DNA from 3 places in the Acidovorax sp. FG42 genome. Region 1 is predicted to be linked to each of the others. Evidence: predicted binding sites of a transcription regulator. Region 1 holds the regulator's gene; each other region holds the start of a gene.
What was found. The regulator FNR, encoded in region 1, switches genes on or off when oxygen is low (the NO sensors DNR and NnrR bind a similar motif). The targets are predictions, from matches to a motif close to TTGATNNNNATCAA.

Region 2: a site for FNR is predicted at 2,094-2,107, ahead of ubiM (5-demethoxyubiquinol-8 5-hydroxylase UbiM). Genes of this name have one in related genera too.
Region 3: a site for FNR is predicted at 1,531-1,544, ahead of ACODSM_RS12375 (DASS family sodium-coupled anion symporter). Genes of this name have one in related genera too.

What each region holds. Positions count from the first base shown of each region.
Region 1 covers NZ_JBMDJM010000014.1:77,009-81,436, reverse strand. The annotation lists gene hemN (oxygen-independent coproporphyrinogen III oxidase) at 1-1,321, opposite strand, end outside; gene fnr (fumarate/nitrate reduction transcriptional regulator Fnr) at 1,511-2,233, shown strand; gene ACODSM_RS15360 (hypothetical protein) at 2,335-2,631, opposite strand; gene ACODSM_RS15355 (FixH family protein) at 2,687-2,965, opposite strand; gene ccoG (cytochrome c oxidase accessory protein CcoG) at 3,030-4,428, opposite strand, start outside.
Region 2 covers NZ_JBMDJM010000001.1:92,233-96,660, reverse strand. The annotation lists gene ACODSM_RS00435 (class I SAM-dependent methyltransferase) at 1-656, shown strand, start outside; gene ubiM (5-demethoxyubiquinol-8 5-hydroxylase UbiM) at 737-2,008, opposite strand; gene ACODSM_RS00425 (hypothetical protein) at 2,188-2,619, opposite strand; gene ACODSM_RS00420 (BCCT family transporter) at 2,764-4,344, opposite strand.
Region 3 covers NZ_JBMDJM010000010.1:82,519-86,946, reverse strand. The annotation lists gene ACODSM_RS12385 (amidohydrolase) at 1-286, opposite strand, end outside; gene ACODSM_RS12380 (GlxA family transcriptional regulator) at 410-1,477, shown strand; gene ACODSM_RS12375 (DASS family sodium-coupled anion symporter) at 1,651-3,171, shown strand; gene ACODSM_RS12370 (methyl-accepting chemotaxis protein) at 3,181-4,428, opposite strand, start outside.

The sequences.
Region 1 (4,428 bases):
TGGCGATGCCCCGCACGAAGAACCAACCGGTCGCAGTCACTTCAATGCCCTCTGGCCCAACGCGCACCAGCCCTTGCTCCTGCATGCCCTCCAATTGGGCCAACTCCGCCGCGAAATACTGGCGGAAGTCGATCAGCCATGCCTGCTCCATCGGCTCGAACAGCAGTTCCCCCTGGCACATCAGGGCCATGATGGCCGCACGGCGCACCAGGTCGTCGCGCGTGAGCGCCAGCCCCCGCACCACGGGCAACCGCCCCTGGTCCAGAAAGTCGTAGTACTCATCCAGCGTCTTGGAGTTCTGGCTGTAGGTTGCCCCCACACGGCCAATGGCCGATACGCCCAGGCCGATCAAATCGCAGTCCGGCTGCGTGCTGTAGCCCTGGAAATTGCGGTGCAGGCGCCCCTGGCGCTTGGCCACGGCCAGGGCGTCGGTGGGCAGCGCAAAGTGGTCCATGCCCACGTACACGTAGCCAGCATCCATGAAGGCATCGAGCGAGCGCGACAACATGGAGAGCTTGCTCCCGCCCGTGGGCAACTCCGCAGAGATGATGCGACGCTGTGGCTTGAAACGCTCTGGCAGGTGCGCATAGGCATACAGGGCGATGCGGTCAGGCCGCAGTTGCGCCACCTGGGCCAGCGTGCGGTCAAAAGACTCGGGCGTCTGGCGCGGCAGGCCGTAGATCAGATCCACGTTCACCGAGTCAAAGCCCAACGAACGCGCAGACTCAACCAGCGCAAACACCTGTTCGGCAGGCTGGATGCGGTGCACAGCCTTCTGCACTTCGGCATCAAAGTCCTGCACGCCAAAACTCAGCCGGTTAAAACCCAGTTCAGCCAACAGTGCAAGACGCTCTGCATTGACGGTGCGAGGGTCCACCTCGATCGAGTATTCCCCCCCAGGCGCCAGCGTGAAGCTGCGCTTGAGCATGGCCATCAGCTCCCGCAGGCCCGCATCGGAGAGGAAGGTGGGTGTGCCTCCCCCCAGGTGCAGTTGACTCACCACCTGTCCTACGCCACAGTGCGCCGTGTGCAGGTCGATCTCGCGGCTCAAGTAGCGCAAGTAGACCTCGGCGCGGTCATGGTGCTTGGTGATGATCTTGTTGCAGGCGCAGTAGTAGCACAGGGATTCGCAAAACGGGATGTGCACGTACAGGGACAGCGGCATGGCCTTGGCCAGCGTGCCCGAGCGGCGCTGTTGCAGCGCCAGCACATAGTCTTCCTGACCAAACGCCTCCACGAAACGGTCGGCCGTTGGATAGGATGTATAGCGGGGCCCTGGCACGTCAAAGCGGCGCAGAAGGTCTGGCGAAACAGCAGTCATGGGGAAATTTCCTTGCGTACACCTTGACTGTGCCGTAGGCTCTGGGACATGTCCTTGACCTGCATCAAGTGAACCCGCAAGCGATACGGCGACAATTTGATGAAGGTCAGCCGCTTGCCCGCGCTCTGTATTCAGGTTCGTGTACGGCAAGCGCGATATGCTTGACCGCTAACCCAAGCCCATGTGTCTATGAACCCGCTCACCATCAAAGTCGCCTGCTCCAACTGCAACCTCCGCGAGCTGTGCATGCCCGTGGGCTTGAACGAAGAGCAACTGCAGCGCATTGACGAGGTCGTTGCTGTCCGCCGCAAGGTCAAGCGCGGCGGCACGCTGTTTCGCAATGGCGAGTCCTTCACGTCCTTGTACGCCATCCGCACCGGTTTTTTCAAGACCTGTGTGGCCACCGAAGACGGTCGCGACCAGGTCACGGGCTTTCAGATGGCGGGGGAGATCATCGGGCTGGACGGCATCGTGAATGACCACCACACCTGTGACGCGGTGGCCCTGGAAGATGCCGAGGTCTGCGTCATGCCTTTCGACCGCATCGAAGAACTGTCCCGCGAAGTCACGGCCCTGCAGCACCACGTGCACAAGATCATGAGCCGCGAGATCGTGCGCGAACATGGTGTGATGCTGCTGCTGGGCAGCATGCGTGCCGAGGAGCGCCTGGCGGCCTTCTTGCTCAACCTGGTGCAGCGCCTGCATGCACGGGGCTTCTCGCAATCAGAACTGGTGTTGCGCATGACGCGCGAAGAGATCGGCAGCTACCTGGGCCTCAAACTTGAAACAGTGAGCCGCACCTTCTCCAAATTTGTGGAAGAAGGCATCGTGGAAGTCAAACAGCGCCATGTGCGCATCCTTGACACCGATGCCCTGCGACGCATTGTGAACAGCCAGCAGACCTGCCACTGAGTACGGCCCCTCGTCGGCTGAGGGTCTGGGCGGTACAAAAGCCCTACGGTCCCTTCTAAAACGGCATGCAGCGCATGCCCGCATGAACCGGCGAAAAAGGCTCAGGAGCAAGACGACGATGTCTTGCGGCAATCGTCAGGGCGCTCCCCGTCGGGCACGGGACAGCGGTTGACCTCAAACGGGGACATGGACAGTAGCGTGGTCAATGCGCTGGTGGCCATGGTGATGGCCCAGAACACAAAAAATGCGAGGGTGTACACCCCCTGCCTCGACAGCGCCAGAGGCTGCCCGAACCAGTGCAGGTCCTGGGGGTCCACCATGGCAAAAACCAGCATCTCCAGCACACCCGCCATCAAAAAGGCGGGCCATGCAATCCACATCAGGCGTTGCGTCCACATATAGGTTCTGTCTCCTGGTGCTGCCGGGGTCGCCAGGGTGTGCGACCCTGGGGTTTCAGCGTGGTTGGTCTTGCACAGGGGTGGCCGCATGGTTGCGGGCCTTGAGGGCCGGCGCCAGACTCTTTTCCGGCGCCACCAGTGTCTTGTTGATTTCGATGCCTTGGCGGTAGTAGTCCTCCGCCACCACGGGGTCGGGCCGCGAAATCGCTAGCCACAGCGTCACAAAGCCCGCCACGATCACGATCAGAGGCCCGGCAATCACCAGCCACACATGGCCAAACTTCCACCAGGGTACGGTTACCGCCTGGGTTGCAATGGCAGGGTTTGAAGACATGGTGCTTTACTCCTCAACAATATCGGTCAAAGTGCGGCCCCGAAGGGCCCCACCGGAATACCGCTCAGCGCGGTACAAGGAACACGGATTTCTCCGTGACATGGGCCGCTGCTCCTACGGCCTGCACATCAAACTGAACGGCATGCGACCCGGGCGTAGCGGAACCATAGGGAATCTGCAAACGCACGGCCACCCAGCGAGACTCTGCCGCGCCAATGTCCACTTCAGCCTCGGAAGCCACTTCGAGACCCTCCAGGCCCCGCGCACTGATGCGATAACGCTGCTCGCCCTCGGTGGCATTCATGATCTGCAGCCGGTAAATGTTCTCCAGCTTGCCACCCGCCACGATGCGCGAGAGCGCAGCGCGGTCCCGCACCACATCCACCTTCAGCGGTGTGCGCACCACCAGGCTGGCCAACATGGCCACGCAAAGGCTTACCAGCACGGCGCTGTAGATCAGCACGCGGGGGCGCAGCACGCGGCGCAACATCTGCGACTGCGTCCAGTGCTTGGCAACGCCGTTCTGGGTCGAATAGCGGATGAGCCCACGCGGGTACTGCATCTTGTCCATCACGGTATTGCAGGCGTCCACGCACAAGCCGCAGCCGATGCATTCGTACTGCAAACCCTTGCGGATGTCGATGCCCACGGGACAGACCTGCACACACAGCGAGCAATCGATGCAGTCACCCAAGCCCTGGGCTTTGTAGTCGATGTTCTTCTTGCGTGGGCCACGCTGCTCGCCACGTTCAGGGTCGTAGGTAACGATCAAAGTGTCCTTGTCAAACATCGCGCTTTGAAAACGCGCATAAGGGCACATGTACTTGCAGACCTGCTCGCGCATGAAGCCCGCATTGCCATAGGTGGCAAAACCGTAGAACAGCACCCAGAAAATCTGCCAGCTGCCCTGGAACGCCAGCAGCTCGCTGCCCAGCTCGCGAATGGGGACGAAGTACCCCACAAAAGTGAACCCGGTCCACAGGGCCACCGCGATCCACACCACTTGCTTGAAAAACTTCTTGCGGATCTTCTCGAACGTCCAGGGGCCGTTGTCCAGGCGGAGCCGGGCACTGCGATCGCCTTCGATCTTGTGCTCGATCCACATGAACATTTCGGTGTACACCGTCTGCGGGCACGCAAAGCCACACCACAGACGCCCGGCCACTGCGGTGAACAGGAACAGTGACAACGCCGAAATGATCAGAAGGCCGGTGAGGTAGATGAAATCCTGCGGATACAGCACCAGACCAAAGATGTAGAACCTGCGAGCCCCCAGGTCAAACAGCACCATCTGGCGCTGGCCCCACTCAAACCACGGCAACCCGTAAAACACCAGCTGCGTAAGAAACACCATGCCCCAGCGCCAGCGCGCAAACAGGCCGCTGATGGAACGCGGGTAGATCTTCTTTTGCGCTTCGTACAGCGAGATGATCTCGCCCGCAGACGACGCATCTGCCGCGACT
Region 2 (4,428 bases), on a different contig from region 1:
TGCCCACGGTGCTGCATGTGCTGTGGCGCACCAGGGCCATTCAGGCGGCGGGGCGCGCCTTTTTTGCCGCGCATCCGCAGGCCCTGGGCGTCAACCTGGGGTGTGGGCTGACCCACTATTTCCAGTGGCTGGACGGGGGGGCCAACCAGTGGCTCGATGCCGACCTGCCCGAGGTGATGGCGCTGCGCCGGCCGCTGCTGCCGCCGCCGTGCCCGCGCATGCGCCACGCCGATCTGGACCTGTCACACCCCGGCTGGTGGCAGCGGCTGGGGCTGCCCACGCAGCGCAGCGCCACGCCGGTGCTGCTGGTGTGCGAAGGCGTGCTGATGTACCTGCCGCCCGCGCAGGTGCATGCCGTGCTGGCCGAGTTTGCGCAGCATGCGCCGCCAGGCTCGCGCATGGTGCTGGACGTGATGACGCGCCGGGCCGTGGGCTGCGCGGCCCGCCACGCCAGCGTGCGGGCTACGGGTGCAGAGTTCCGCTGGGGCGTGGGCCGCATGGCGGAGCTGGAGGCCATGCACCCGCGCCTGCAGTTGCTGCGTGAGCAAAGCGTGGCGGAGGGCTATGGCTGGCCGGGCATTGCCATGGACTTGCTGTGGCGCCCCTGGCTGGGTGCGCCGCTGTATGGCCTGGCGACGCTGGGAATCGGGGAATGAAGTCCCACTGAGTCGTCTTTGGCGAATTGCCCGCAGTGGGGGCTACCCGTTACTCCCGCTGCGCCTGTTGTAGGGCGCGGCTACGGCCTGAGCGCCAGTGCGCGCATCCATTGGGGTGGCTGGCCCGTCAGCTGCCCCACGATGGCCGCCTGTAGGGGCGGTAGGCGCCGCGCGCCTTGCAGCACCAGCTGGCGCAGCAGGCGCGGCACCGGGCGGGCGTCGGTGTACAGCCGCACGATGGCGTTGGTGCCCTGGTAGATGGGCCAGGCATTGCGGTGGTGGCCCTGGGCGTAAGGGGCCAGCGCGTCGGCGCTGCCCATGTCCTGCCCGCGCTGGCGCGCGCTGACCAGCGCGGCCGTGAGCCGCTCCACCCCGGCCAGGCCCAGGTTGTAGCCGTGGGCTGTGACCGGGTGCATGCCCACGGCGGCATCACCCAGCAGCGCGCAGCGGTGGCCCGCAAAGCGCTGGGCATACACGGCCACCAGCGGGTAGGCGTGCCGCTCGCCCACCAGCGCCATAGCCCCCAGCCGGTCGTTGAACTGGGCCTGCACCTGGGCGGCAAAGGCCTCGGGGCTTTGGGCCATCAGCGCCGCTGCGTCGGCCGCGCCCGCTGTGACCACCACCGAGCACAGCGCGTGCCCCGCCTGTGGGTCATCGGGCAGGGGCAGCACGGCCAGCGTGCGGTCGTAGCCAAAACATTCGTGCGCCACGTTGCCATGGGGCAGGGCGTGGCGCATGCGGCAGACGATGACGGTGCGGCCAAAGTCAGTCATCTGCGCGCCGATGCCCAGCTGGCGGCGCGTGGCCGAAAAGCGGCTGTCGGCGGCGACCAGCAGCGGGGCCGTCAGGCGTTGGGGTGGGGCGTCAGGGGTACCAGCCGGCACATAGTCCAGCTCTGCATGCCCGGCCAGCGTGGCTGCGCGCGTGACCTGGGCCTGGGTGACGATTTGAACCCCCGGCGTGCGCGCCGCCACGGCGTAGGCGGTGCGGCGCAGCGCATGGTTGGGCACGATGAAGCCCAGCGCGCCGGGCGCTGCACCCTCCGGGGTCTGCGGGGTGCTCAGTTGCAGCGCGCTGTGCTGGCCCAGCGGGCCGTCGTGTACCTGGGCTTCGCAGATAGTGCCCACCTCATGCGCGGCCAGCAGGCCCCAGCTGCCCAGGCGCTGCAATGTGTCGCGGCTGGGGTGGGTCAGCGCGATCTCGCGGCCGTCCGGCGCGGGCGCGGCCAGCGCGCTGTCGCTCTGCTGCTCGACCACGGTGGCGGTGAACCCGGCTTGCGCCAGGGAGGTTGCCAGCGACAGGCCCGCCGGGCCTGCGCCGACGATGAGGACGTCGCTGTGGTGGGTGGTCATGGCGGGAGGAATGCAGGGTGACAAGGTGCCCGCCCCGGGACGGGGAGGCAGCGCGCCATTGTGGGCGGGCGGGTTGGGGCACGCTTTGCCCTGCGTCAAGCCATGGTGTGGTACTGCTATCCAAAAAATAGCTACTCAGGCATGTGGTTCTAGCGCCTGGGGGCTAAAACCTGCAAAACTCAGTCTTTGGCAGCCTTGCGCGGGCTTTTGGCGGACTTCTTTTTGGCCGGACCCGCCTTCTTGCCGCGCAGATGCAGCACCCACGTCACCAGCAGCCACAGGTAGCCCGCCGGGATGCTGTACGCCGCCCAGGCCGCCAGCGACAGCGGCGGCGCGGTGATGGAGCGGGGGTTGGCAATGGTCTCCAGCAACTGGCGCGTGCCGGTGCCCAGTGTGGGCGTGGCGTGCTGGCTGCCCGAGCGGGCCATGAGGGCGCCCATGAAGGTGAAGAACTCCATGAGCAGCGCGCCGATCAGAAAGCACGCCAGCAGGGCCATCAGCTGCGCCACCGCGCGCCGGTTGCCCTTGGCCAGGAACACGATGACCGACACCAGCCACAGCACGGGCAACAACAGGGCCAGGGCGGGCCAGGCGGACAAGAGCATTTTCATGGGCAGCGACGTCGAGATGTGTTGCGGCCCATTGCCGCACCACCAATGTGGCTGCGGATGATAGACCCACCTTCACCCCCGGCTGGGGGCGGTTGTGTGTCAGACCGCATCTCCACGCCGGCCGCAAGGGTGGGCCAGTCTCCGTCAGCGTGGAGCGTTTGGCCGGGGCGCTGAGGTGTTGGCGGCGGCCGGGTGGCCTGCGTGGTGCGTTGGGCCCACCATCTCGCGCATGCGGCGGCGCAGGGCGCGGTCGCGGCGGTCGTCGGCTTCCCAGTCGGCTTTCACGCCACGCCACAGTGCCAGTGCCATCAGCAGGATGACGGCAGTGAACGGCAGCGCGAACACGATGGTGGCGGTCTGCACCGCCTTCACGCCCCCGGCCAGCAGCAGGCTGATGGCGATGCCCGACACCAGCACGCCCCAGGTGATCTTGACGCGCGCCGACGGGTTCTCATTGCCGCCCGTGCTCATCATGCCCAGCACCAGCGTGGCCGAGTCCCCCGAGGTGACGAAGAACACGAGCACCAGCACGGTGGCCACGAACGACATCACGGCACCCCAGGGCAGCGCGTTGAACATGGCAAAAAGTGCGGTGGACACATCGGCCTTGACGGCTTCCGACAGAGGCACGCCCTGCATGATCTCCAGATGCAGGGCCGTACCGCCGAACACCGAGAACCACACAAACGCGGCCAGCGTGGGCGCCAGCACGGTGCCCAGGATGAATTCGCGAATCGTGCGCCCGCGCGAGACGCGTGCGATGAACAGGCCCACAAAGGGCGACCAGCTCACCCACCAGGCCCAGTAGAACACCGTCCAGCCGCTCACCCAGCCGCTGTCGCGGAACGGCGTCATGCGCAGGCTCATGCGCACGAACTCGCTCAGGTAGCTGCCCAGCGTGTTGGTGAAGCTGTCGATGATGATCACCGTGGGGCCCAGCACGAACACCGCCAGCGCCAGCAGTGCGGCCATGACCAGGTTGATGGTGGACAGCCACTTGATGCCCCGCGCCACGCCCGACACGGCCGAGGTGAGGAACAGCACCGTCGTCACCACGATGATGCCCACCTGCCAGGCCTCGTTCACCGGCACGCCCATCGTGGCTGCCAGGCCGCTGTTGATCTGCAGCGCGCCCATGCCCAGCGAGGCGGCCACGCCAAAGGCCGTGGCGATCACCGCGAGGATGTTCACGACGGGCCCGATGCGCTGCAGCGGCGCCCAGGGCAGCGCCATCACCGCCGTGCTGACCAGCGCTGAGCCGCCCCGGCGGAACTGGAAAAACGCAATCGCCAACGCGACGATGCTGTACACCGCCCAGGGGTGCAGGCCCCAGTGGAAGAAGCTGTAGCGCATGGCCGCGTTGGCGGCTTCGGGTGTATTCGGCGCGATGCCGGGCGGCGGCGTGCCGTAGTGCGAGATGGGCTCTGCCACACCCCAGAACACGAGGCCGATGCCCATGCCCGCCGCAAACAGCATGGCAAACCACGCGCCGATGGAGAATTCGGGCTCGTCGTCCTCCTGGCCCAGCTTCAGGTCTCCATAGCGGCTGAAGGCCAGGATGAGCGCCATCACCACCAGGCCCAGAACCACCCACAGGTAGAACCAGCCGAAATTGCGCGTGATGGCCGCCAGGGCCGTGTCGAACACGGTGCCCAGCGAATCGGGCGCAACCACGCCCCAGAGCACGATGGCGAGGATCAGCCCCGCCGAGATGAGAAGTTCCATGGAGTCACCTTTCTCGAAGATCAACAAAGGATGTGCTGCCGGGCGCTATCAGGCACCGGCGCGCTGTTCAGTACCAGCGGCAAA
Region 3 (4,428 bases), on a different contig from region 1:
TGCCCACCACGCCGGTGCCGCCCACGCCGGTCTGCACTTCCATGCCCAGCTTCTTCAGGTGCTCGGCCACCAGCTTGGCGGTGCGCACTTCCTGGCCCGAGAGTTCGGGGTGGGAATGGATGTCGCGGCGCCAGTTGACCATCTTGGGCGCCACGGCCGTCACGGCGGCGTCGATGGCCTGCAGGCCGGCGGCATCCAGGGCCTGAGCCTGGGCGGACGATGCGAACGTGAGCCCGCTAAGAAGCAGGCCGGTGGCCAGCGAGATGGCAGAGAGGGGTTTGTGCATGAGGCAGATCCGTGCAGGAAGTGAAAACAAAAGGGAACGTAGCAAAAAAACGCACGTTCATGCTAAGAGTCCACCCCACGCTGCAGTCAAGCGAAAATGGCCATCCACAGAGCCAATATCGCCATGCCCCGTTCTTCTGTCCTGTCTGCGACGGCACCGGTTTTTCGCATCGACATCCCGCTGCTACCCGAATCAGCGGTGGGCAACGCACTGCAGTTCATCGACCTCTTGCGCGGCGCCAACCTGCTGGCCGGCCTGCGGGGCGGTGCAGGCTCGCCCCGCCTGGCCTGGCGGCTGCTGGATGCCCAGGGCCAGCCCCTGCCGCACCAGCCGGGCCCGCTGGCGGCCTACACGCAGCCCACGGCGGCGCCGGCCGACGGCCCCGCACAGGCCTGGTTCATCCCCTCGTTCCACGCGGCCGACATCCCGGCCATCCGCGATGTGGCGGCGCGCCACCGCGCCCTCTCACGCCAGATCGGCATTGCGCTGGATGCCGGGCACAAGGTGCTTACCGTGGGCAATGGTGCCTGGCTGACAGCGCAGAGCGGGCGCCTGCAGGGCCGGCGCGGCTGCCTGCCGTGGTTCTACCTGGCCGGGTTTGAGCGGGACTTTCCCGAGGTGGTGCTGGACGCAGGTCACGACCTGAGCGATGACGGCCCCTGGCTCAGCTGCGCGCTGCCCCACAGCCTGGGTGAGATGGCGATTGCCTTGGTGCGCCATGCGCTGGGCGATGCGCTGGCCCAGACCTGCGCCAGCGTGCTGCGTCCCGACCACGACCGCGCCCGGGCCGCCCTGCAGGCCAACGCGCAGCAACACATCCCCGCCACACGCGACAGCACCCTGGCCCGCGCCATGGCCTGGATGGAGAACCATCTGGACGAGCCGTACTCGCTGGCCCGATTGGCCGAAGCGGCGGCGGTGAGCCCGCGCACTTTGCTGCGACACTTTCAGCAGGAGCTGTCGCAGTCGCCGCTGGACCACCTGCACAGCCTGCGCTGTGCACGCGCCAAAGTGCTGCTGGAGGTGACGCTGGAGAGTGTGCCCAGCATTGCGGTGGCCTGCGGCTACAGCGACCCCGCCGCGTTCCGCCGCATCTTTGTGCGCTACACCGGCATGGCACCGGGGGAGTACCGCAAGCGCCACGCCTTGCGCGCGCCGCGCAGGCGCTGGCGGGTGGATGTGGGGGCATGAGACGCAGCAGCCTCTCCGCCCCGCTGCAAACGCGGCCCCACCACCGTTCCTCCTTGACCTGAATCAACACCCGCAGCGGACAGCGCGCAACACTGGAAGCCCTTGGGCCGGCCATGCATTCGCACGCGCGGCGCAAGGGTTCGCGCCCAGCGCGCCTTCACCGGAGCCACCCCATGTCCACTGCCGCACCGACCACATCCCCGGCCCCTGCCCCTGCATCGGCGAGCCTCGCCAAGCGGCTCGGCCTGCTCGGCGCCCTGGTGGCGCTGCTGGCCGTGCTGGCCTTGCCCACCCCGGCCGGCTTGCCCGTAGCGGGGCAGACCATGCTGGCCATCCTCGCGTTCGCGGTGATCGTCTGGATGACCGAAGCGCTCGAATACTCGGTGAGTGCGGTGGTGATCGCCGCGCTGATGGTGTTCTTGCTGGCCTACGCACCCAGCGTGGCCAAACCCGATGGCGCGGACATGGGCACGGGCGCGGCGCTGAACCTCGCACTCTCGGGCTTTGCCAACAGCGCCGTGGCGCTGGTCGCTGCCGCGTGTTTCATTGCGTCGGCGATGACCGCCACGGGGCTCGACCGGCGCATCGCGCTCACGGTGCTGTCCAAGGTCGGCGCCCAGACCCATCACATCGTGATCGGGGCCATGGTGGTGGGCTTTCTGCTGTCGTTCATCGTGCCCAGCACCACGGCGCGCGTGGCCTGCCTGATGCCGATCATGATGGGCTTTGTGCTGGCCTTCAAGGTAGACCGCAAGAGCCGCTTTGCCGCGCTGCTGGTCATCACCACGGCGCAGACGGCCAGCATCTGGAACGTGGGCGTCAAGACCGCCGCCGCGCAGAACATGGTGGCCATCGGGTTCATCGAAAAGCAGCTCGGTGCGCAGATCACCTGGGGCGAATGGTTTGTGGCAGCCGCCCCGTTTGCAGCCCTGATGACGGTCGCGCTGTTCTTCATCATGACGCGCATGATGAAGCCCGAGATGAAGGAAATTGCGGGCGGGCAGGAGACCATTCGGCAGCAGCTGGCCGAACTGGGCCCGATGACGCTGAACCAGTGGAAGCTGCTGGCCGTGGTGCTGGTGCTGCTGGGGTTCTGGTCCACCGAGAAAGTGCTGCACGACTTTGACACCACCTCCACCACCCTTGCGGCCGTGGCATTGATGCTGTTTCCGCGCATCGGCGTGATGGACTGGAAGCAGTCGCAAAAGGGTTTTCCGTGGGGCACGGTGGTGCTGTTCGCGGTGGGCATCAGCGTGGGCTCTGCGCTGCTGCAGACCAAGGCGGCGGGATGGCTGGCCCAGCTCATCGTGGGCCACCTGGGCCTGCAGATGGCATCGGCCTTTGCCATCCTGATGCTGCTGTCCGCGTTCCTGATCGTCATTCACCTGGGCTTTGCCAGCGCCACGGCGCTGGCGTCCACCATGATTCCCATCGTCATCAGCGTGCTGTCCACGGTGCAGACGCCTGGCATCAACATCGTGGGCATGACGATGATCCTGCAGTTCGTGGTGAGCTTTGGCTTCATCCTGCCGGTGAACGCGCCGCAGAACATGATCGCCTACGGCACCGACACCTTCGACGCGCACGACTTCGTGCGCACCGGCATCGTGATCACGCTGACCGGGGTGGTCCTGCTGGTGGTTTTTGCGCTGACCTACTGGCCGTGGCTGGGGCTGATGGTGACCCGCACCTGACCTGCAGGCTTACCGCAGCGCCTTCTGGCCCCCAGCGGCTGCAGGCAGGCGGAAGGCCTCCACCAGCTCGGCCAACTGCTGCGCCTGCACGCGCAGGCCTTGCGCAGCGGCGGACGACTCTTCCACCAGCGCGGCGTTCTGCTGGGTCATCTGGTCGAGCTGCGAGACCGCCTCGCCCACCTGGCTCAGACCCGTGGTCTGCTCTCGGGCCGCAGTGCTGATCTCGCCAATGATGGTGGCCACCTGCTGCACGGACTGCACGATCTCGCCCATGGTGCCCCCAGCGGCGTGGACCAGTTGCGTGCCCTCGTCCACCTGCCGCACGCTGTCGCTGATCAGCCCGCCGATCTCCTTGGCCGCCGTGGCCGAGCGCTGGGCCAGGCTGCGCACTTCGCTGGCCACCACCGCAAAGCCCCGACCCTGCTCGCCCGCACGGGCTGCTTCTACGGCCGCGTTCAGTGCCAGGATGTTGGTCTGGAAGGCAATGCCATCGATCACGCTGGTGATGTCGGCAATGCGGCGTGACGACAGGGCAATGCCGTCCATGGTGCCCACCACGCGGTCCACCGCCTCGCGCCCGCGCTGGGCCACGCTGCTGGCACCGGCGGCCAGGGTGCTGGCCTGCGCAGCGGCGTCGGCGCTGTGGCGCACGGTGGCCAGCAGTTCTTCCATGCTGGCGGCGATCTCTTCGAGGTTGGAGGCCGTCTGCTCGGTGCGCGCCGACAGGTCGCTGTTGCCCGCCGCGATCTCGCTGCTGGCCCCGGCCACCGACGTGCTGGCCTGGCGCATGCCCACCACCAGCTCGGCCAGCCGCGCCTGCATGCCGCCCAGGCGCGCCAGCAGCGCTTGCAGTTCGTCGCGGTTACCCGCCTGCGGCGCGGGCACGGGGGAGGTGAGGTCGCCTTCGGCAATGCGGTCAGTCACTTCGGACGCATGGGCCAAGGGCTGCAGGATGGAGCGCGACAGCAGCCAGGCGCAGGCCAGGCTCAGCAGCAGGCCCACCAGCGAGCCCGCTGCCAGCAGCGTGATGCCCTGGCTCTCGCTGCGGGCCGCAGCGGCGCGCGCCTCGGCCACGCGCTGGCGCTGGTAGTCGGCCAGCTTGTCCACGGCGGCGGCATAGGCGTCAGCGGCAGGGCGCAGCTGGTTGGCAATGGCGTCGGGCGGCAAGGCCTCGCCCGCCTTGCGGCGCTTGACCAGATCGTCCCGAACCGTACGGAAGCCGTTGCCGGCCTTGTCGATGGCGTCGAACAAGGCTTG